2 linked regions of the Natranaerobius thermophilus JW/NM-WN-LF genome follow. The protein of the gene in region 1 interacts with the protein of each later gene in a pairwise test. Links are inferred from orthologs where the notes say so. Each region holds a gene or a part of one and is shown on either strand. Other genes may lie near its edges. The genes, in order: ileS and rbsB.

Region 1 (12,677 bases):
CGTAGGGATTAATGACAGAACAAAAATTACCGACCAGTGTTCCCAACTCAAACGATAGGTATCAAATATAGTAGCCAGAGGTTCTAAATAGATCACTGCACAAAACAGGGCGAAGGATAGTAAGACAGCTCCCATCACTTGAGGGGTCTTAAATATTTTAGATAAAGTAAAGCCTCCCTTTAAATTTTGACATTCAAAAACAAATAGCAACTGACTAACAACTAGAGTACTGAAAGCCATAGTTCTGGCAAAATCAATTGAGTGAGGTGTAAACTCCAAACCACGCATAAAAGCAAATACACTTACTAGGCTAATCAAGAATCCACGCCCAACTATAGATTCAAATAAACCACCGGAAAAAATACTTTCCTGAGGTGATTTTGGTTTTCTCTGCATGAGATCATCTTCTTTTGGAGCTACCCCTAGGGCTATGGCAGGGAAGCCGTCTGTCACTAAATTAACCCATAAGATTTGAATTGGTTTCAAAGGTAATGGCAAACCAATCAACATGGCAAAGAACATTGTCAATATTTCACCAAAATTACATGCTAATAAGAACTTAATAAATTTCTTTATATTGTCGTAAATCCCCCGACCTTCCTCAATAGCTGATTCTATAGTGGCAAAGTTATCATCTGCCAGGATTAGCTCAGCAGCTCCTTTAGTTACATCAGTTCCCGTGACACCCATAGAAATTCCAATATCAGCCGATTTAATAGCAGGCGCATCATTAATCCCGTCTCCTGTCATGGCTACTATATTACCTTGCCTTTTTAATGCCGTTACTATTCTCAACTTATGTTTTGGAGACACCCGGGCAAAAACTTTTATTCTGTCAATAATCTGAGCTAATTTGTCATCACTAATATTGTCTAGCTCTTTCCCTTCCATGACTTTACCATTTTCCTCGTTAAGAAGATTGATTTTCTTTGCAATGGCAACAGCTGTGGCTTTATGATCACCTGTAATCATCTTAGTTTTAACTCCAGCTCTCAAACATCTAGTAATTGAATATTTCACTTTTTCTCTAGGGGGATCCAATAAACCTATTATACCTACAAAAGTTAATTGGGACTCCAGATCTGCCAAATTGTGTTTATAGCGTTCGTATTGCTCCCTTGTGATATATTTATAACCCATGGCAATGTTTCGTAAAGCATTATTGGCCATGTTTTCATTTTCCTTGAAAATTTCTTGGGACTTGGATTCAGTTAGCTTCTGAGGAGCTTTGTCTCCATGAATTTGAGTACATCTAGGCAAAATCATTTCAGGAGCACCTTTAGTTACTAATAATATACTTTCTTGGGACTCCCAACCTTTACCATCTATCTGATAAAACACACTCATCCGTTTTCTATCAGAATCAAATTGTAATTCATCCAAAAAGGAATAGTAAGTCAAGAGTTGGTCCGGAGAGTACCCTTCATCTAAAGCTTTTGCCATCAAAGCCTTTTCCGTGGGTTCTCCCCTTACTATTCCACGTCCTTCTTCATAAACCGAGTGATTACATAGAATAGCTATTTTATGACACATTTTCAGGGCCTCAGGCTCATCAGGAGCATATATTTCATCAACTTTCATTTCGTTAGTAGTCAATGTACCTGTTTTATCTGCACAAATAACAGTAGCAGAACCCAGGGTTTCAACGGCAGGTAATTTCCTGACTAGAGCTTTCCGCTTCATCATTCTTTGAACACCTACTGCTAAAGCTATAGTAACGACAGCAGGCAGCCCTTCTGGTATAGCTGCTACGGCTAGACTGACACCAGCCATGAACATTTTATATACAGGTTCTCCTCTAAATATTCCAAGAATGGCAACTAATAGACAAACTACCAGGCAAACTGTGACGAGAATCTTACCTAAGTAAGCCAGGCGTTTTTGTAAAGGTGTTTCTTCTGCGTCGTCTTTTTCCGACAGCATATATGCTATCTGTCCCATTTCCGTATCTTGGCCGGTACCCGTAACCACTCCTTTTGCAGTTCCTTTAGATACCATGGTCCCCATAAAAGCCATATTAGAAATATCGCCGGTTGAGTCGGGATAAAAATTTAGTGTATCAGTGTGTTTCTTAACAGGTACCGACTCTCCTGTTAGTTCAGCTTCTGTTATCTCTAGGCCTTGTTCTTCTATTAAACGTAAATCTGCTGGCACTCTTGAACCCGTATCAATAAAAACCACATCTCCTGGAACCAAATCCAGGGCATAAACTTCTTGATATTGATTATCCCTGATAACCCACGATTTAGGTGCAGTCAATTGTTTTAAAGCATCTAGTGACTGCTCTGCTTTATATTCCTGATAAAAACCTAGTATGGCATTCAAGAACACAATTGCTATAATAGTTACTGCATCTGTATACTCACCTAACAGACCTGATATTAAAGTAGCAACCAGTAAAACCAGAACCATAAAATCTCGAAATTGATCTATTAAAACATCCCACCATTTGACACCCTTATCAGTGGGTAAAACATTGTCACCATATTGACCTTGTCGCTTGTGAGCTTCATTGGTAGTTAATCCTTGCTCAATATTTGTATTAAGCTCTTTCGCCACATCTTTAGTTGATACAAAATAAAATGACATAGATGTTCCCCCTCCAAATAAACCGGCTACTCCTAATTCCTATTACATAAATTTAAAAATAATACTTTTATCAAGGGTAAAATTTGACCCGATCTTTAATACCATTTATACTCTAATTGATACTTGAAACGGAGGGAACAATCTAATGCCAATAGACGGTTTTACCATCAGAGGAATTGTAGGCGAGTTACAAAAAATAATTGGTTCTAAAATTAACCAAATTCATCAACCTCAAAAAGAAGTTATTACTCTAAAATTATATGGAAGAAGTGGCCAGAACACGTTGTTATTAAGTGCTCATCCCAAGTACTGTCGCGTGAATCTAACTGAAAAGAAACTGGAAAACCCGGCTTCTCCCAGCTCATTTTGTATGTTTTTGCGTAAATTTTTAGTTGGAGGAAAAATTACCGATATTGTTCAGTATCATGGTGATCGGATAGTTGATATTCACATAAAACGCAGGGATGAGTTTGATTTGACCGAAGAATTCCTGTTAACTTGTGAAATAATGGGTAAGCACAGTAATGTGATTTTAGTCAATAAAAAAACAAAGAGAATTATGGATGCTTTAAGGCGTATTCAAAGAGAACTCTCTGCCTCTGATCAAAGAGAATTAGTGCCGGGGACCCTATTTGAACGACCACCAGCTCCAGATAAACTAGATCCCTTTTCTGAAAATCTAGATAAAGATAAGTTTAATAAACTATTATCTCAATACCAAAATCAAATAGATAAACTGTTTTTTGATAACTTTTTAGGAGTAAGTCCCTTTTTATCAAAGCAAATAATAAATACTACCTACCCAGAAGGTGTAGAAGCTAACGAGCTGTATAATATTTGGGAAAAAATTATAAATGATATAATGTCCCTGTCATATCAACCTGTTATTGTTTATGACAAAACCACAACTGAGATGAAGGATGTTTATTGGGATAATAGATTTTATAATACTGATAATTTTAAATTAGTCGAGTACGATACATTAAATCAAGCAATAGATGATTTTGCTCATTATAAGGGACAAGAAGAACTGGCTAAGCAATTAAAATCACAACTAAAGAAAAAACTATCCGGAGCAGCTAAAAAAGCAAGAAAAAAACTTAAAAAACAAACAAAGGAATATGAAACTTCGGAAGGTGGTACTAAATACAAAAAATATGGTGAACTCTTAAGTGCTAATTATCATTTAGTTAATAATGCACATACCGAAACAGTAGAAGTTTACGATTATTATCAAGATCCTCCCAAACTACTAGGAATTAAAATCGACCCATCTAAAACTCCAGGAGAAAACATTGACCATTACTTTAAAAAATTTAAAAAATGCACCAATCGTATCAAAAAACTAGGAACTGAGATAAAGAAAACCAGGCAGGAAATTTCTTATTTGGAAGGCTTACTATTCCAAGTCGATGAAGCAGCTAAATTGGAGGAACTAAAAGACATTAGGCAGGAGCTAATGGAGCAAGGTTACTTAAAGAAACAAACTAAAGACCGAGAAAAAGCCCCTCGAGGTAGTGAAGGTGATTTTATCAAATATACTTCTAGTGATGGTTTTACAATTATGGTAGGAAAAAACAATAAACAGAACGATCGCTTAACGTTAAAGAAGGCTTCCAAAAACGACACTTGGTTTCACACCAAGGAAATTGCAGGAACTCATGTAATTGTTAAAGGTGATAATATTCCGGAAGCAACTATCCTTGAAGCTGCACAAGTTGCGGCATACCATTCTAAAGCTAGAAACTCTGAAAATGTACCTGTGGATTACACTCAAATTAAAAACGTCAGAAAACCCAAAGGAGCAAAACCAGGAATGGTAATTTATGATAATCACAAGACTTTATATGTGGATCCAAAGTTACCACAAACTGACTCCAACTAATTCAATATAATTTGAAATCATTTTTTATCTAAAATTGGTTTTGTCACTTCTGGTTAGTTTAGAAATCAGGTTCATCATATCTGAGGGCAGGGGAGCTCTAAAAACCATAGTCTTTTTAAATACAGGATGAGTAAATGCTAAGGAAAAAGAGTGAAGAGCCTGCCCTGTTAAATTTTTATCTATATCTACGTTTTTTCCGGTTTTTCCTCTATAAACTGGGTCACCTAAAAGGGGATAACCTAAATGGCTTAAATGTACTCTAATCTGATGAGTGCGTCCGGTCTCTAAAGAGCATTTCAAATAAGATATTTTTTCGGGATTTTGAAAACTTCGCAACATCTCAACTTTCGTAATTGCTCTCTTTCCTCCATGAACTACAGCCATTTTTTTCCTGTTTCTGGGATCTCTTCCTATTGGTAAATCAATTGTAGCTTTCTTCTTGGAAAAGTCTCCTATAACTAGTGCTAAATAAGTTCTGGCTACACGCCTGTTTTTGATTTCCTCCGATAAAATATCATGGGTTTCATTTTGCTTTGCAACTACCAACAAACCAGAAGTATCCTTGTCCAAGCGATGTACAATACCGGGTCTCTCGTAAGAAGTACCATCTGATAAATTTTGACAATGATATAATAGAGCATTAACCATGGTATCTCGATAGTTCCCGGCTCCAGGATGAACTACCATATTTCTCGGCTTATTGACAACCAAAAGATATTCATCTTCGTAGACAATATCTAAGGGTATAGACTGGGGAATTAGAGTTATCTCAGATTGAATTAATTGAGTGTCCACTTTTACCACATCTCCAGAGGTAATGGAATAGCTAGCCTTAACCCAATTGTCATTTACCATCACACTGTTATTGTTTATTAACATTTTTGCTTTACTTCGGCTTAAGTCCTCGATCTGTTCACTTAAGTACAGATCCAGCCTCAATCCCTCATCTTTCTCTTTAGGGATCAATTCATAGTCTGTATTTATAGACTGGGCCTTTTTATATCTTTCCAATACAAGCCCTCCCTTACTGGCAACTTCCACTAATCAAAACATCCATAATCTTTGGACATAAACAATATAAAATAAATTAAAATAGACACACCTAGCACAATAGCCATATCTGCAATATTAAAAATTGGCCAGATCCTAAAATCAAAAAAATCTATCACATAGCCTGTTCTAATCCTGTCAATCAAATTACCTACTGCGCCACCAAACTGTAAAGCCAGAGCTATTTTTACTATTTGAAATTCTTGTCCTAGTCGATAAAATAAAAATACCATTACGAGTAATAACAAAATGGTAGTCACGATGAAAAAGGTAGTCTGATAAGCCATTATTCCAAAAGCAGCACCGGGATTAACTGAGTAAGTTATATGAAAAATGTTCTCCAACACCGGGATACTATCACCTAAACTCATAGTTCTTGCAACTATTAGTTTGGATATTTGATCTAAAACAATAGTTAATGCAATTATGACAAATAAAACAAATCCCACTCCACCAGTCCCCCCTCTAATAGTAATAATCTCAATTTATTCTAGCACAACAGAACATGCTTGACAATTTAGATGAAGATAAATACTATGATTGATCATTTCTTCCCCGTCTTTTCCTTCTTTTAAATCGTTCTGGATCTGTTTTAGGGTTAATACTAAGATCTTTGCCTCCAATAGAATATTCATCCATTTTATCAGCAGCACCCCAATTTTCATCGGAGTTTTCATAATCTTCGTTAGTTCCCCCGGCCTGACCGTAGTTCTCTAATTTTTGCCACATATCTTCTTTATCGAAGTGGATTGAATTTTCGTCTTTTGAGCTCATAGTCTCCAAGTGAGTATGTCCTTCAAAATAAGGGTGTTCATCCTGATTTGAAGCTAAATCTCCTAGACATGAAATACAATATCTAGTGTATGGAACTGCATCTAATCTTTCATTATTAATTTCCTTTCCACATGATTCACATTTCCCATAATCACCATTAGCAATTTTTTCTAAAGCAATTTCTATTTCTCGTAATTTTTGTTCTCTTAGATTTGATAAAGTTGTATCTTTTTCTAGTTCATATTGTTCAGAACCTAAGTCCCCAGGATGATTATCATAGCTCGATAGTTCTGAGACATTATCTCTAATACTAGTACGATTATCATGTTGTCCTTCAGCTTCGTGTTTTTCAAGATCTGCTTTAATAGATAACAATTTCTGGCGATATTTCTCAATTTCTTGATCTGTCATTTAGAACAACCTCCTTTAAGAAATTATAAGTGTTCTTGAACAATTTTAACGATATCAGCAATAAAATCACCAATTATTGGTAGATTTAACATTACTAGCTGCTGTAAAAAGTAAACCAAAATAGCACCTAAAACTGTCATCCCCACTGCTATGCCTAAACCTCTAGCTACCCCTCCCCAAAAATTAATCCAAAAATAACGTACTGGATTATTTAAATAATGCATATACTCGGCTAATTTAAATTTTTCCAGTTTATCTAAAAGTTCTGCAGTTTGGTAATATAGTTTTTCTAACAACTCTTTTTGATTATTATTGTTATCTTGCAAAATTCTCATCCCCCTTATTAATTTAACCATTTGTGTATCTATTATTTTATTCCAAAACATGGTAAATAAAAAACCCCCTGATTAAATTCAGGGGGTAAATTTTGCTAATTCTATTAAACTATTTATTGCTAGTCTCTAAGACATGACTACATCTAGGGCATAATTCTTCCGCTTTAGTCACTTCAGGGTGATAGTTCCAACACCTGGGGCATTTTTCACCCTGGGCGGCTTCAATAATTATGCTAGCCTGTTCTACATCTTCCGAGCTTAAAGCCTGGTTCTTAACAGTCTCAGTTAATTGTTCGGCTTTCTTCAATTCTACTTGAGAAACTATGAACAGTTCCTCTAGATTATCCTCAAAACTTTGTAATTTTTTAAATAGGTCTTCATCAGCATAAATTAAGATTTTCGATTCTAAGGAACTGCCAATTTTTTTATCTTTACGAGCATTTTCTAGTGCTTTGGCCACTTCTTTTCTGAATTCTAAAAAATTCGCCCACTTCTGCTCTAGCTCATTATCTACCAGTTCCTCGTTGACTTCTGGCCAGTCGGTTAATTGGATTGACTCTTCTCGATCACCTGGTAAATACTGCCATATTTCTTCACTGGTGAAAGTCAATACTGGAGCAAGCATTTTCACTAAACTATCTAGTAAATAATACATGGTGGTTTGAGCAGCCCGCCTCTCTCTTGACTCAGTTGGCATTGTATAGATTCGATCTTTAATCACATCTAAATAGAATTGACTCAATTCAACAACACAGAAATTGTGAATTAAGTGATAAAACTCATGAAACTCGAATTCATCATAGGCTCTAGTGGCTTGATCAATAACCTTTTGTAAGCGACATAGAATATAGCTATCAATTTCTTCTAATTGATCAAAGGATACATAATCTTTTTCGGGTGTAAAATCGTATAAATTACCCAGGATAAATCTAGCAGTATTTCTTATCTTACGATAGGCTTCAGCAGTCTGTTTTAATATCTTTTGAGATACCCTGACATCTTGTTTGAACTCACTAGAGGCTACCCAAAGCCTGAGAATATCTGCTCCGTATTGGTTAGTAATATCCTGGGGAGCTATGACATTACCCTGGGACTTACTCATTTTCTTTCCTTCACCATCAACTACCCAACCATTAGTCAAACATTCTCGATAGGGGGATTCACCCTTAGTGGCAACAGCAGTCAGCAAGGATGATTGAAACCATCCTCGATATTGATCGCTCCCTTCCAAATAAAGATCTACAGGCCATGCCAGTTCTTGTCTTTGAGCACAGACCCCTCTATGAGTAGACCCAGAATCGAACCATACGTCCATAATATCCGTCTCTTTACTAAATTTTTTGGCACCACAACTACATTGAATGCCTTGTGGTAATATTTCAGGGGCTTCTTTTTCGAACCAGGCATCTGAACCTTCCTGTCTGAATAATTCAGCTACAGCTGAGATAGATTCTTCTGTGATCAATTCATGACCACATTCTTGACAGTAGAAGATCGGCAATGGTACTCCCCAGACTCGTTGCCTGGAAATACACCAATCTCCCCTGTTCATTACCATGGCTTTGATTCTTTCTTCACCCCAGGCAGGGATCCAATCCACATCTTCTATAGCTTTTAAAGCATCTTGTCGAAATCCGTCTACTGATGCAAACCATTGTTCAGTGGCCCGAAAGATAACTGACTCTTTACATCTCCAACAGCATGGATACTGGTGAGTAATGAAACTCAAGGACAATAAAGCTCCTCTTTTATCCAGGGCTTGAGTAATTTCTTTATTAGCTTTGTCGTAATAAAGTCCTTGAAACTGACCAGCTTCTTCAGTAAAAACACCACTATCATTCAATGGAGAAAGTACTTCCAAATCGTATTTTTGGGCAACTTCATAGTCCTCATGACCATGTCCCGGAGCAGTGTGAACACAGCCAGTTCCCTGTTCAAGGGTTACATGATCCCCTAAAATAACTAAAGACTCTCTGCTATCAAAGAGGGGATGTTGACAGACTATTCCTTCTAATTCTCGACCAGTATACTCTCTGATAATTTGATATTCTCCTAATTTAGCCTCTTCTGCTACCGTTTCTAGTAAATCGGTAGCCACAATATAGTGTTTTTCTCCCGATTTTATTAATGAGTATTGAAATTCGGGGTGAAGTGCAATTGCCATGTTGGCAGGAATCGTCCAGGGAGTAGTGGTCCAGATAATAAACTCTACACCTTCTTCATTAAACTCACCTTTACTATCCTTTACATGAAATCCAACATAAATGGAAGGTGAACGTTTGTCATGATATTCAACTTCTGCTTCTGCTAGAGCTGTTTCACAGTCAGTACACCAATATACAGGTTTTAATCCTTTATAAATATAACCCTTTTGTGCCATTTCACCAAATAATTTAACTTGTTCAGCTTCAAATTCAGGTGATAAAGTCAGATAAGGATTATCCCAGTCTCCTCTGACTCCAAGTCGTTTAAACTCTTCCTTTTGTATCTCCACATACTTCATGGCATAATCATGACATTTTTTACGAAATTCCACATCTGACATGCTCTTCCTATCAACTTTCTCTGTTTTGGTAATCTGATGCTCTATAGGTAGACCGTGGGTATCCCATCCAGGTACATAGGGAGAATCGTATCCTTGCATTGTTTTAAATTTAACAACAATATCTTTAAGGACTTTATTCAAGGCATGACCCATATGAATGTTCCCATTAGCGTAGGGTGGGCCATCATGCAAAATGTACTTAGGCTTTCCTGAACGTTTTTGTTGGACACGTTGATAGAGGTTGTTGCTTTCCCACTCTTGTAAAAATTCAGGTTCCCTTGAGGGAAGCTTAGCTTTCATGGGAAAATCTGTCTTAGGTAAATTGAGAGTATCTTTATAATTCATAGTGCCACCTCCAGGCCATCTTTTATTTTAGAAATCAAAAAAACCTCGCCCTGATAGGGACGAGGTTACTCGCGGTACCACCCTATTACCCGCACACCTAAGCAAAATCTTAACGAATGATATACGGGCTCTCAGGGCAATTAACGCTTGCCATTCGCTTTGAGCTACTATTAGTTCACTCAAAGAGCTCAAGGATGATCTTCATCTACACACTATCACCGGTTCCCAGCATTCCCGGCTCTCTGTAGATAGTAAGTGCAGATTACTCTTCCCTTCACGGCCGATAATGTATATTGAATTTTAAAGCTTTAACGGAATTTATTTATCTTAGCATTTTAGCATAGCCACAATTGTTTCGCAATATTCTTTTTACACAAAATTTACCTGATACTCTTATTAATTACTATGTGATGTGTCTTGACTATCAATTTGGGAATTTTCAACTTCCTCTTCTTCGTAGCTAGCAGTCAAATCAGAGGCTTGTTCAGTACCTGCATTTTGGCTATGATATTCAGATTGGTAGTCTTCTTGATTGTTAGCATTTAAATTTTTCCATTCTTCTGATTCCAGTAAATCAAGTTGAGTTTCTAGCATGGATTTAAATCGTGTTTTATGAGCACTAGCTTGTTTTTTCAATTCTTCTATTTCCTGTTGAATTTTATTGACCTTGTTATGAGCATCTTCGATCTGCTTGTTAGCTTCACTTTGAGCTTCTCTTTTAATTAATTCTGCCTCTTTTTGTGCATTTTCCTTCACTTCTTCAGCAGTTTCCTGAGCCACAACTATAGCATTATGAAGAGTTTCTTCCATTTTTTGATAGTGTTCAATTTTATTATTTAATTTTTCCACTTCTTCCTTAAGTTCGATATTCTTTTTGATAATACTTTCATAGTCCTTAACAACCCTGTCCAAAAACTCATTAACTTCATCAGGATTATATCCTCGAAAGGAACGAGAAAATTCCTTATTGTGTATGTCTAGGGGGGTTAATGTCATAATTCCACCTCCGAAATTAAAACTTATTTATAACGCTTTAATGTTACATGTCTCCTACCCTTTCGGCTTTTACCACCGATTGCAGATATTTCCACTCTTCCTTTTCCTCTTAATGAAATCACATCTCCTTCAGAAACAGTAGCCTTAGGATCTTTAGTAGGTTGCCAGTTGAGTTTTATCCTCTCTGCTTTTATCAACTGACTCATTTTACTTCTAGAAGCTCCGAAACCTATACTGGCAACAGCATCTAATCTTAAACTAGATACAGTTCCCTTTATTTCACGAGTGTACTCTTGCTGGCGAGGGATTTCTTCCTGATCCATAGCTTCAGCTGATACTGATACATTTTTTACTTGTGTTAAATTTTGTGTAATGAATTGGGAGATACTTTCATCAACAGCAATAATCAACCTGTGTTCCTCTTCCATGACATGAATATCACCAATTTTATCCCTCTTTAAACCTAGACCCATGACAGCACCTAAAACATCTCTATGAGAAATACTAGAAAATCTAAAATTTCCTCTAAGCTCTAGTACTTCGATCCCCAATTGATCAGGGGTAACATTCCATTCCTTAGGGAAAATCCCAACCTTTTTCCTTTCCGCATCAGCTAAACCACCATAAAATAAAGCTGAAACATCAGAGAATGTATTAATCACTTTTTCTGCAATAGTTAACTGATGTGGATCAAAAAAATCTGTAGTTTCCATCCCTTGCTCCTTAAACACTTTGTCTGTTTTATCGAATATTTTACTGGCTGTTTCCTTTTCCAGAGGATGAGTATAGTGATTCATAATTGTTTGTTTATCAGTTCCCATCAACTACCCCCCATATTAAATTCCAAATTTTACAGCATCCAAAGTAAACTAAATGTCAATCTTTGTAATAAATTCAATAATAACAAGGCGATTAACGGTGAGAGGTCAATGTAATGTCCTCCACCGACCATCAAAGGCGAAATTAAGTTTCTAATAGGTGCTAGGACAGGTTCTGTTATTTTCCAAATAATTTTATTTAAATCATATAATCTTTTGTTTTGATAAGGGGACGGACGCAAAAAGGAAAAGATCACTCTAATAATCAGCATTATATATACAATTTGAAAAATCCAATTAAACAAACTCACCACAGGCATTTATTACATCTCCTATTCATATTCTTCGTATGTTTTTTGATCAAAAAATTCATCTCCAGTGGTATCAATGGCACCATCTATTCCTACATTAGGTGGCGAAAATAAGAATATTTGCTGCCCAATTTTGTGTAAATTGCCATCAAGGGCAAAAACTGTCCCACTAACAAAATCAATCATTTGTTTGGCCGTCTCCATTTCTAATTGTTCTAAGTTTACGACCACAGGAAAACCACTTTTTAGGTATTTCCCAATTTCTTGAGCTTCTTCGTATTTACTGGGTGCAATTAAGTGAATTTTTATACCTTGTGTATTTTTTGTACTGTGTAGTGGCACTACCGAATCCCCTTCCTGATCACTATTTTTCTGTTTTCTTTGAACAGCACTTCGTTTTTTATGTTTTTTTTCTTGGAAGGTAGAGTTGTTAACTGGTGCTACATCTTCTTCATCTTCTATAATTTCCTCCTCTGCTTCTTCGGCTAGCCCTAAAAATACTAGTATCTTTTCAAAAAAATTCATATTATCTTACCCCTCCTCTCTTTGTGTAAACAGTGACCTACCAACTCTAACCATGTTTGCTCCTTCTTCAATGGCTATATGGTAGTCATGGGA
Region 2 (12,142 bases), 1.5 Mb from region 1 along the record:
GATAAGGATTCGATTAAGTTTTAAAGATAATCCTATTACTTTTAAGTAATATTTATATTCAATTGTACTTAGAATAAATCCAGCTGTCAATAAAAAAACTAATAATGATTTAATGCTCTTAAAATGAACTTAGTTATCCTAAATTTTATTTTCTGGTTTACATCTTTCGACAGATTAATACTTAAGAAAATTGTTAATATTATTTTGATGCTTTTCAAAATAATTTTTTATGGTAAAATCAGTGAAACAAATTTTATCACTTTAAGGAGGTGCAGTTAATGAGTAAGTTAGGACTAATTCCCAGGTTAATTATTGCAATCATTCTGGGTACTCTTATTGGTCTTTATTTCCCAGAATGGGTAGGGAACTTGTTGTTTACTGTTTCCAGCATTTTTGGTGAATTGCTATTTTACATTGTTCCTCTTATTATTTTGGCCTTTATTATCCCAGGTATCGCAGAATTAGCAGAGAGTCCAGGTAAAATGCTGGGTGCCACCGCAGGTGTAGCTTATTTATCGACTATCATTGCAGGTACAATAGCCTTTTTCGTGGCAATGATGATTATTCCGGCTATTGCACCCGAAATCGTGGAAGTTGAAGAGGATGCAGGACTTTCCCAGTTTATTGAAATTGAAATAGCACCTATGATGGAAATCATGACAGCTCTTGTAACGGCCTTTATCTTTGGTGTTGGTGTAAATTACTTAAAAAATATCCGCGGTAATAAAACTCTGTATAATTTCATGATGGAATTTCGAGAGGTTGTGCGCTTGGTAATTCAAAAAATAATCATTCCTTTACTACCACTTTACATAGCAGGTATCTTTGCAGATATGGCTGCTGAGGGTACTGTGTTTAGAACTATAGGTCTGTTTGCGCCTCTCTTCGCCTTGGTAATCGGATTACAAATACTATACTTAATTTTACATTTCACTGTTGCAAACAGATTGCGACCTGAAAACCCTATTTTCGGTAGCTTAAAGCAAATGATTCCAGCTTATACAACTGCCTTGGGGACAGTTTCTAGTGCAGCTACCTTACCAGTAACTTTAAGAAGTGCCAAGAAATTAAAAGTGCCAGATAATATAGTAGATTTAGTAGTACCTTTAGGAGCTACAATTCATCTAGCTGGTAGTACTATTGCCATAACCATCAGTGCCGTAACTGTGTATTTGCTTCATCTCGGTACACCAGAATTCACCAGCTTTTTCCCTTTTATTTTGATGCTTGGAATAGTAATGATAGGAGCTCCAGGAGTTCCAGGAGGGGCGGTAATGGCCGCTCTAGGCTTATTGAGCACTATGTTAGGATTTGGAGAAACAGAACAAGCATTGATGATTGCAATTTACATGGGACAGGATCCCTTTGGAACTGCTTGTAACGTAACAGGAGACGGTGCCAATTCCATTATTGTGAGTTCTATAGCCAAAAGAGTGGAAGGTAATAAAGGCAAGAACTCAGAAACAGAAGAAGAAGCTTAATAAAAGAAGAATTTTCGTACTGTACAAGGTTCGCAGAAGTTTTGCAAACTTGATTCAACCCCCTCCGGTTATTGATAGCCGAGAGGGGGTGGGTTATTTAGAGGTTTTTAATCTCTTGTATGGTATCTCCCCTTGTTATCCTTTTTTTTATTGGCTTCAGTCTGCTCCCTGCTTTTCTCTTCTGTAACCATCTTATCGTAATCGCGTTTAAAGTTTTCCAGCTTTTTACTTCTCTCCTCTTCTTCACGAGATTTATACTGGATGCGGCCTGCTCGTATCCACTTTTTTATGTACTTTTTAGCTACTCCTGTCTCTTCTACTACTTTGTCTAAAGAGTTTTCAGGATTTTCACCAATATAGTCTTTTACAATGTCAAAAAACCGTTCTGCACACTGCTCACATAAAATGGGATTGGCGGCATTAAATAATTCTTGCTCACACTTTTCGCAAAATCTTTCGTCCATATTATTAACCCCTTTACATAGAGAATAATTTCTTCTTACTTATTAGTATAAATGAAATTTGCAATTAAAAAAACTTGCCGGTAGACCCATTTTGGGTTACCGGCAAGTTTGTCTTTGTTATTTCAATTCATACAACCGAGATTGTTTCTACTATACCTATTAGTTTTAGTATCTTCCGGATTTCCTCAAGGCATCTTGTACGGCGTCCATCCATCGCTCCGCGCTACCGGTAGCTTCAGTGTAGGTATCAACTTCTGCTGAATCCTTTTCTTCAAACCATTCTGGCATAATTTCCTTGGCTTCATGGAATTCTTCCCAGTCATAATCCTCATCTTTGATGGAGTATTCTCCGTCATCTTTTTGAACTTCTTCTAAGGTAACATCTTGAATATCATCACCAATAATTTCTACCCAGGCCAAGTTCCAGCCACCTCGAGCACTCACAGGGGACATTCCCATGAAAGTGCCATCATAAGGACCTTCGGATAGAGCTTTATCAACTGCATCTATAGCTTTTTCTGAAGTTCCAGTTGCACCTGAGATAGTATCGACTTCATCTAAGTCATCTGCAGCTTTAATTCTCTCAATCATTTCATCTAGCATAGCCTGTAAACTATCGTATTCTTCAGGATAATTATCTCTTATATCAGCCCAATTTTCTACATCGTATTCATAATCTCGATCTTTTCGCAGTCCTTTGTTATCGTATTCGGTTAAGCTTATGTCTATAATTTCATCTCCGTCTTTAACTATATCTGCTTTCACAAATCCATTTTCATTGGCTTCAGAATAACCAATTTCTCGATCGTAAACTCCTGCGTTAGCTAGAGCGCGATCCACTGCCTGCTTCCAGGATTCAACACTACCAGTTGCTTCAGTAACCCCGTCTACATCTGTTGAGTCTGCTTCTGCAAACCTTTCAGGCATAACTTCTTTTGCTTCATGGAACTCATCCCATGGATATTCATCATCTTTGAGCTCAGCTTCTTCGATTGGGGTATAAGCATCGTCACGTCCAGCTTCTTCTAGCTCAACTTCTTTAATTTCGCCGTCTTCAACAGTTACAATAGCAATTCCCCAGCTGCGAGCTCCAATGTCGGATACTCCCATGAATGTACCGTCAAAGGGCCCTGTTTCTCCTTTAGCAATGTCAATTGCTCTGTCAACTGCTTCAATAGCTTTTTCTGCAGTTCCAGTAGCTCCTGTAATAATATCTACATCAGCTGAGTTAGTTGCTTTCATGTCTTCAGCTAAGTCGTCAAGCATTGCCTGCAAGCTGTCATACTCTTCAGGATAATTATCTCTGACTTCGGCCCAATTATCTACATCGTACCAATAATCTAGTTCTTTTCTAAGACCCATATCATCATGCTCTACCAAGTCAATATCAACTATATAGCCATCTTCGAAAGTCACTTCCGCGGTTGTGAAACCACGACCTTCTTCTGATGCAGCTCTATAAGTACCATCTTCTACATCCAAAGGTTCAGCTTCCGGTTCTTCGGAAACCTCGGGTTCCTCTGCTTCCTCGGGAACTTCTGGTTCTTCCGCTACTGGCTCCAAGGTATCATATAAGTTTATTTCACCAGCTTCCCATGTCACATAATACTTTAATTCTTCAAATACTGCTCTTACCGGAGTATAATTGGTTCCGTCGATATTTTTAACATCTACCGGCATAGTTACAGCTTCGCCATCAACGTAAAGTTGATCACTGTCAGCTTCTAGCTCTAAAGTAGGTCTATTTTCGTAAGTAATTACAACCTTTTGTTCTTGAGCATCCCATTCTACACTACCTTCAGTCACTTTTTCCACAGTGTTGACAGGCATTAAGCTATTACCTTCTTCAATTAGGCCTGTAACTGTTTCGGTAGTTTTCCCTGAAATAGTTAGCTCTACATCAGGAGTAGGCTCAGAAGGTGCAGGTTCTTCCTCTACTACTTCCTCTTCAGCTTCATCTTCTTCAGGCTGTGCATCCTCTTCCGGCTGTTCTTCTACTTCCTCACCAGCCAAAGCATTTTTCACAGCTTCCAAAATACCTTCACTTGATGCTGTAGCACCAGATACAACATCGACTTGGGTGCTTTGGGCTTCAACAATCCTGTCTAGCACCTCTTCCGCATCCTCAAAGTAATCTGGAGTATCATCGTGTTCAACAACTTCTACACTTGTAATTTGACCATCAGAAACTACCACATCTACTGTGATGTCATCATTGAATCCGCTGCCAGTCCCCCTGTAATCACCATCTGGAATGTTTTCGACATTAATGTCTTCAGACGCCATAGTCCATGAAAAACTAAATAACATAACTAGGACTGTTAAGATAGCAAGTTTCTTCACCGTTACAACCTCCTTTTATATTTTAAATATTATTTTAAAAAGTGAATCAAATCACCCTATATATATTATTTATATTTCAATCAAAAAAATCCTTCCATTATATGAATATTTTTCTAGTTAAAGAGTAAAATTAAATTTGGTGAAAGGTGTCAAAAATAGTATGATAGGGACATTAAAATGCAAAAATAAAAATGTACTACTGCCGATATTGACATGGGAAGGATATTGTTTTATGATATTAATAATAATTATTATTTAAATATTTGGAGGTGTAAATTAATGATCCCTGAAAACGTATTACAAAAGTTAAATGAACAGATTAAACATGAGTTCTTTTCTGCTCAATATTATCTGGCTATGGCTGCTTACTGTAAAGAACAAGACCTTGATGGTTTTGCCAACTTTTTTATAGTGCAGGCTGAAGAAGAACGATACCATGCGATGAAGTTTTTTAATTTTATTGATGAATTGGGAGAAACTCCTATCATTACAGGATTTGAAGATCCTAAAAGAGATTTTAAATCCCTAGAAGAAGTATTTGAATTATCTCTAGAACACGAACAACACGTTACCCATTTGATAAATTCAATTATGGAAATAGCACAACAGGAAAAACATTACCCAACTGTTAGCTTTTTAAACTGGTTTATTGATGAACAGGTTGAAGAAGAAACGACTATGGATAATTTATTGAGTAAAGTCAAGAGAATTGGTGAAAGTGGACCAGGAATTATCATGCTAGACAAAGAACTTGCGGAAAGAAGTTTTACACCTGAAGAAGAGTAGCTCAGAAAATTAATATTCTACATAAAGGGACCACCCCTAGCCTATATTACAAGTCTTTGACGGCACAGGTTAGGGTGGTCCTGTTTTCGCATTAATCTGAGATTATAAGTTTTTAGCAAATTCTACCAATTTATTTGACATTGTTTCTATGTTTTTAATTTCTTCAGTAATGGATTGTAGCTCGTGAGCTTGCTGATTTGAAATATTTTCTATGTTTTGAACTCCTGTGCTTACATTCTGTTCATTTTCTTTTAAAGTACTTAAGATCTCTTCAATTTTCTTTAAAGATTCTTTGCTGTTATCTGCTAGTTTTCTAATTTCTTCTGCTACTACCATAAAGCCACGGCCTTTTTCTCCTAATCGAGTAGCTTCTATGGCTGCATTGAGTCCTAAAAGGTTAGTTTGATTAGTAACTCCTTGTACGGTATTTAAAATTTCATCAGTTTCACTTACTTTGGTATTCAACACTTGAACTTGATCGGATAATTCATTTCCTGTAGAAGCAAGCTCTTCTGATTCACCAGAGATAGTTTCTGCTGATTCCATAATTTTACTAACAGCTTCAGACAAGTGATTGGCCATCTCGTAAACTTGATTCTGTCTTTCTAGGCTTTTAGTAAATGCTAAACTACCTACTACATTGGAGTTTTCATCCTTCAAAGGTACTGCAGAGCTAACATAGGGAAACCCAAATTTCTCACTATCAAAGTGTTGAACCACATGCTTCCCTTGTTTCATGGCCTGATATAGTCCAGTCTTTTCCGGAACAGGATCACCTTTTGCACAACCGTGATCAATACTTTCACCAGGATAATAAGCTAAAAAAGTATTATTCTCAGCTTCCACCAGGCTCACTGCCATATCATCTACCATAGCTTGTTTAATGTAGGGGGCAGCATGTTCCATGTATTCTAAAATATTGTTCCCTTGCATATTATTACTCCTCCTTTATTTTAATGTGTATTATTGGTTTCATTTGGTTTCATTGGCAAAATAGTCCATTAACGTATAATAGTTCTATTTTAAAATTTAAAATCCTTCAAATCATTAATATTTAAAATATCTAAATTAAAAAAGATGAGCCGTGAAATACTACGGCTCATCCAAACAACATATCTATTAAATTTATTCAGTTACTAGTTCAAGGTCAACTGGAATATATTCTTCTATCTCTTCATCTTCCAAATAATCAGCAGCACTTTCTACTCCCAAGGAACCGATCAGTGCTGGCTGCTGGGCTACAGTGGCTGCCATACTACCTTCAGATACTGCTTCTCGAGCATCGTCAGTAGCATCAAAACCGACTACCATTATATCTCTGCCAGAACTTTCAATGGCCTGAAGTGCACCAAGAGCCATTTCATCGTTATGGGCAAAAACAGCGTCAATTTCCTCTTCAGCTTCTAAGATGTTTTCCATAACACTTAGTCCTTCTTGGCGGTCAAAGTTAGCCGTTTGGGAAGCGATCACGTCGATATCAGTACCTTCTACTGCATTATGGAAACCTTCTCCTCTGTCTCTGGCAGCGGAGGCACCAGGAACTCCTTCAAGTTCTACTACTTTTCCTTCTCCACCTAGCTCGTCTACAATAAATTCACCGGCCATTTCTCCACCTGCTACATTATCGGAAGCTACGTGAGATAAAACTTCGCCACCTTCTGCACTTCTGTCAAGAGTGATTACAGGAATATCTGCATCATTAGCCATTGAAACAGCGCTTTCTACTGCATCACTATCCACAGGATTAATAAGAATCACGGAGACTTCTTGCTGTACCAAGTCTTCCACATTGGAAAGTTCTTGAGAAGAGTCATCTTGTGAATCAAGTACTACCAAGTCGTAACCTAAATCTTCAGCTGCTTCCTTAGCACCTTCTTCTAAGGTAACAAAGAAAGGATTGTTCAGTGTGGAAATTGCCAGTCCAATAGTTCCACCTTCTGCTTCACCTTCTTCGTCTGTAGGAGCTTCTTCACCACATCCTGCCATTACACCCAAAAGCAGAACTAGAATACCTCCTACTGCTAACAGTTTTTTAAGACTACTCATTTAAACATACCCCCTCAAATATTTTAATTTTTTTATAAAGAAGCTGATTAGATTTGATTGGATTGAATTAATGGATTGAATTGATTGGATTAATCAGCTTTCTTCCTATCTAAGAGCACTGCTACCAAGATAACAGCACCTCTTACAACTAGCTGGTAATAAGAAGAAACATTTAATAGGTTTAGTCCATTGTTTAAAACACCGATTATGGTAGCACCTATAAAAGTGCCAAAAACGCTTCCTATACCGCCGGCAAGACTGGTACCGCCAATGACAACAGCGGCAATGGCATCCAGTTCAGCTCCGTCTCCGGCTGTAGGAGGAGCAGAGCCCAACCTGGAAATGATAATCATGGCGCTGAGGGCGGCAGTAAAACCAGACAAGGTATAGGCAAATAATTTAATTCTATCGGTGTTAATTCCAGTCAGTTTAGCTGCTTCTTCGTTACTACCAGTAGCGTAAATATATCTTCCAGTCCTGGTCTGAGTCAGGATATAATATGCTACAATAAATATGATAAGGGTTAATATCACGGGTACCGGTACTGCTCCCACCATACCACGGCCTATAAAATGAAAACCTTCTCCTAGACCGCTAAGAGGACGACCATCGCTGACTACCAGTGCCCCACCCCTGGCCATAGTCATCATGGCAAGGGTTGCAATAAAGGGCGGCACTTTACCTTTGGTGATTACTATACCGTTAAAAAAGCCTAGGGCACTTCCTGCTACCAAGCCAACAAAGATGGCCATAGGAGCCGGTAGTCCCATTTCGGCCGCAGTAGCTGCACTCACCCCTGAAAAGGCCAGGACTGAGCCTACAGATAGATCAATGCCCCCTGTTAAAATAACAAAAGTCAAACCTACAGCCATGATGGCATTTAATGAAGTTTGTCTTAGGACATTAAATAAGTTACTAACGGTTAGAAATCTGGGAGTCAGTATTGCCAGGACCACACATATTAATATAAGTCCAATAACTGATTGAAGTTTTAATAAGTTCTTTTTCCAATCGTCTTTTTTAAAATTCTCTATCATCTCAGAGACTTTTGCATTAATGGCATTCACATAATCCCTCCTAGATGCTTCGCTGCAGTTGTTACAAGCAGGGACTTGCTTATAAACACTTCACTGCAGGTGGTTAGTTTTGCTACTAACTGTTTACTGCCCGTTCCATAATTTGCTCCTGATTCACATTTTCATGGCTAAACTCTCCCGTTATTCTACCTTTGTGCATTACCATAACTCTATCGCTAATCCCCATTATTTCAGGAAGTTCAGAAGAAACCATGATAATGGCCACATTTTTCTGTTTTAGTTCGTTAATTAGATTATAAAGTTCCACTTTTGCCCCTACATCTACACCTCGGGTGGGTTCGTCCAAAATTAGTACTCTGGGATTGGTCATTAGCCACTTGGCGAAGACAAGTTTCTGCTGATTACCTCCGCTCAAATTCTTAACCTTTTGAGCAATATGAGGAGTTTTGACAGTCAACCTATCGATATATTCCTCAACTTTTTCTTTTTCACGACCTTTGTTGATTCTTCCTAAATTTGAGGTGAAAGAGTTTAATGATGCCAGGGTCATATTTTTGTAGACTTCGTGTTCTAAGAACAATCCTTCGGATTTTCTGTTTTCCGACAGATAAACGATCCCCTTTTCAATGGCATCCTTGGGGGAATTTATCTTAATAGGTTGGCCGTCTAGCAAAATTTCACCCTGAATGGGATGAGCACCAAAGATAGTTTTGCAGAGTTCAGTACGTCCTGCTCCCATTAGACCAAAAATCCCCAACACTTCACCCTGTTTTGCCATCAAATCCACATTGTAAATTAGTCCTGGTGAACTGACATCTTTAAGTTCCAAGACCACATCACCGGTTTGAGGTGCAACCCAGGGGAATTTTTCTTTTAAATCCCGGCCGACCATCATTTTGATTAGATCTTCCGTATTAGTCTCTGTTATATCTTTGGTACCGACATGAGTTCCGTCCCTTAATACCTGAACTCTATCGGAAATCTGAAATATTTCTTCCAGTTTATGGCTGATATATATGATTCCTTTCCCGGACTCTCTTAAAGAGTTGATAACTTGAAAAAGAACCTCTATTTCTTGAGGTGTGAGAGCATCTGTAGGCTCGTCCATAATGATGATCTTGCAGTTCATTGATAGTATTCGGGCTATTTCTACCATCTGTTGAATACCGATGCTAAAGTCTTTGACAGGACGAGTCAGGTCTATATCTTCAACTCCCAGTTGGACAAGGAGTTTTCTACTCTCTTCATTCATATAGTGCCAGTCAATTTTTCCGGTTATGGGATGGGTTTTTTCCCTGCCTAAAAAAATATTTTCTCTCACTGATAAGTTGGGAACCAAACTTAATTCCTGATGAATGATCCCAATTCCGTGATCAGTGGCTTTTTGAGGGGACTCTATGGCAACTTGCTTACCTTCTACTTCCAGCATTCCTTCATCTTCACCGTAAACACCACTGAGAATTTTCATTAAGGTAGATTTACCGGCACCGTTTTCTCCTAAGAGGGCCAGGACTTCTCCAGCTTCAAGGTCCAGGTCAACATCATCAAGGGCCCTAACACCTGGAAAAGTTTTGGTTATTCCCTTCATTTTTAGTAATGTCATTAAAACACCACTCCGGATTTTAAAATAATATTAGAAAAAGGTGTACATTCACCGGTTCTGACAACTGCTTTTGTGTTTGAAACCTCTTTTTTAAAGCTTTCATGGTCAATTTCTGTTATTTGAATATCAGGATTGTACTGTTTTAATAAGTCCACAATTTTATGATAAGTTTGTGGGCTCACTTCTCTCGTTTCAGTAGTCAGTACCACTGCTTCAACCTGTAACTCGGAAAGTACCGTTTCTAGTGTTTCCATAAAAGCTGGTACCCCTTCCTTAAGGGCCAGGTCTATCCGTTCTGATTCTTGGGGGATGGGAGGTCCAGCATCGGAAATAGTCAATCCGTCAGTATGGCCCATTTGAGAAGTAACTCGGGAAATTTCGCTATTCAGCAAAGTTGTTTTTTTCATTTACAGTTCCCCTTTCTTCAGGAAGGTATCTACCTGATGAGAATAGGGTAATGAGCTTTGTGCTCCTTCTTTGGTCACTGTGATAGCCGCTACGGCTGAAGCATATTTGAGGGCGTTTTCTATGCTTTGTCCCTGTCCCAAAGCAATTGCCAAGGCTGCTGTAAAGCTATCACCTGCTGCTGTGGTATCTACAGCTTTAACCGAAAAGCTGTCAACAAAGGTGGCCTCTTGAGGGTTTTGAGAGTCTTGAGTGCCGTGAGTACCGCGAGTTCCGTAAGTACCGCGAGTACCGTGATTGCAGTGTGTGTTATGATGTCCATGAGTGCCTTGTTGACCCATGTTCTTGTCCACATGAAAGGCCCCTTCTGAGCCCAGAGTGACAACTACCTGATCCACACCCAAGTCAGTCAGATGCCTGGCGGCAGCTATCTGTTCCTCCCTAGTTTCTGTGGTCATACCTGATATGACAGATAGTTCAGTTTCATTGGGAGTTAACAAGTGGACACGTTTTAATAGGTTTTGGGACAGTTCCTGGCCAGGTGCTGGATTTAAGATAACCTTGGTCCCTAAACTGTCAGCTAACTCAGCCGTGGCCTCTACTACTTCTAGGGGAGTCTCCAACTGCATCAGCAAATATTCTGAATTTTGGATCAATTCCTTATGCTGTGGCACCCAAGATGTTTTCAGTTCACCATTGGCGCCTGGATATACAAGAATGGTGTTTTTACCCTGTTGATCGACTGTGATAAAGGCATTTCCTGTAGGAGTGTCAGCTAGGCACTGAACTCCTGTTGTATCAATCTGTTCTTGTTCCAAGTTTCTTAGTAGATTATTACCCAAATCATCGTCTCCTACTGCACCGATCATGTTCACCTGGCCTCCCAACCGTGCCAGGGCAACAGCTTGATTGGCGCCTTTTCCGCCGGGAAAAGTAGAAAAATTTTGGGCTAGGAGTGTTTCGCCTTCCTGGGGAAGCCTGGGGACAGACAATACGAAGTCCATATTTAAGCTTCCCATAACTGTAAATTTTACAGACAATAGCATTACCCCCCTGCCTTACTATATTCAAAACCCTTGCTTAATTTGTTTATTTTTTGGATGTATAAAAGTTGAATGTTGATAACTTATTTCCAGATTTCTGGGCCTCACTGGCCGAAGTCTATTCCTTATTTAATCTTAATCCATACTATTTAACTGAATTTCTGATGATTAATTCGGGCTCTAGCTTGACTTCTTGGATTTTAAGTGATTCGAAATCCTGTGAAGTTTGATTAGTTTCGGGATGAGTGCTTTTCCCAGTAATATTAGTGGTCTTTTCGATCATGTCGATCAAAATATCAGTCGCCATTTGTCCCATTTGATAAGAAGGTTGTGCCACCGTAGTCAGGGGTGGATCTACTAGTCGTGAGGTTTGAATGTTGTCAAATCCGATAATTGATATATCCTCCGGAATTTTTAGGCCGCGATTTTTAATAGTTCGCATAGCTCCCACCGCCATGAGATCATTAGCTGCTACTACTGCTGTGATATGCGGATTTGTATCCAACAGCTCGGCTATTCCTTGCTCTCCCGAGAGGGCCTTGTAATCACCATAATAGATCAATTGTGACTCTGATTCGGGAGTGAGACCGGCTTCACTCAAGGCTTGTCTGTATCCCTCGAGGCGGTCTTTGGCCGTTTGGGATGTTTCAGGACCTGAAAGAAAAGCAATGTCTCTATGGCCTCTTGTAATCAGGTGATTCATGGCTAGTTTAATACCTTTATAACCGTCAGTATAAACTTTGGGAAAGTCCAAAGGACCTGAAAAACTCCTGTCTAAAAGGACAAAGGGTGTATCATTGTTCTCCAGGTGGTCCAGATAACTTTTGGAAGATTTAGTTGAACTTGTAAAAATAATTCCGTCTACGCATTTTTCTTCAAGAACTCTGAGGTATAATTTCTCCTTGTCCACATCATCATCGGTATTGCAAAGTAT

The links.
Region 2: the proteins of ileS (region 1) and rbsB interact in binary tests that used the Escherichia coli proteins (3 or more experiments, as listed by UniProt). The link is inferred for Natranaerobius thermophilus JW/NM-WN-LF from one-to-one orthologs.

The regions. Positions count from the first base shown.
Region 1 is NC_010718.1:1,388,879-1,401,555, reverse strand. What follows is about bases 6,954-10,249. They hold ileS (isoleucine--tRNA ligase), read right to left. Parts: upstream 9,935-10,249; coding sequence 7,154-9,934; downstream 6,954-7,153. Other genes in these bases: NTHER_RS06690 (DUF5665 domain-containing protein), read right to left, coding at 6,954-7,044. In the rest of the region: NTHER_RS06715 (calcium-translocating P-type ATPase, PMCA-type), read right to left, coding at 1-2,589; NTHER_RS06710 (Rqc2 family fibronectin-binding protein), read left to right, coding at 2,735-4,474; NTHER_RS06705 (RluA family pseudouridine synthase), read right to left, coding at 4,499-5,485; lspA (signal peptidase II), read right to left, coding at 5,515-5,973; NTHER_RS15205 (TraR/DksA C4-type zinc finger protein), read right to left, coding at 6,059-6,709; more of NTHER_RS06690, read right to left, coding at 6,733-6,953; NTHER_RS06680 (DivIVA domain-containing protein), read right to left, coding at 10,331-10,930; NTHER_RS06675 (YlmH family RNA-binding protein), read right to left, coding at 10,954-11,751; NTHER_RS06670 (YggT family protein), read right to left, coding at 11,781-12,068; NTHER_RS06665 (cell division protein SepF), read right to left, coding at 12,081-12,584; NTHER_RS06660 (YggS family pyridoxal phosphate-dependent enzyme), read right to left, coding at 12,591-12,677. UniProt on the Escherichia coli protein: Catalyzes the attachment of isoleucine to tRNA(Ile). As IleRS can inadvertently accommodate and process structurally similar amino acids such as valine, to avoid such errors it has two additional distinct tRNA(Ile)-dependent editing activities.
Region 2 is NC_010718.1:2,889,244-2,901,385, forward strand. The notes cover bases 5,161-7,921. They hold rbsB (ribose ABC transporter substrate-binding protein RbsB), read right to left. Parts: upstream 7,121-7,921; coding sequence 6,200-7,120; downstream 5,161-6,199. Other genes in these bases: NTHER_RS13550 (methyl-accepting chemotaxis protein), read right to left, coding at 5,177-6,007; NTHER_RS13560 (ABC transporter permease), read right to left, coding at 7,210-7,921. In the rest of the region: NTHER_RS13530 (dicarboxylate/amino acid:cation symporter), read left to right, coding at 279-1,481; NTHER_RS15455 (hypothetical protein), read right to left, coding at 1,589-1,945; NTHER_RS15460 (FMN-binding protein), read right to left, coding at 2,111-4,288; NTHER_RS13545 (ferritin), read left to right, coding at 4,568-5,074; more of NTHER_RS13560, read right to left, coding at 7,922-8,157; NTHER_RS13565 (sugar ABC transporter ATP-binding protein), read right to left, coding at 8,273-9,760; rbsD (D-ribose pyranase), read right to left, coding at 9,760-10,167; NTHER_RS16005 (ribokinase), read right to left, coding at 10,168-11,205; NTHER_RS13580 (LacI family DNA-binding transcriptional regulator), read right to left, coding at 11,354-12,142. UniProt on the Escherichia coli protein: Part of the ABC transporter complex RbsABC involved in ribose import. Binds ribose. Also serves as the primary chemoreceptor for chemotaxis.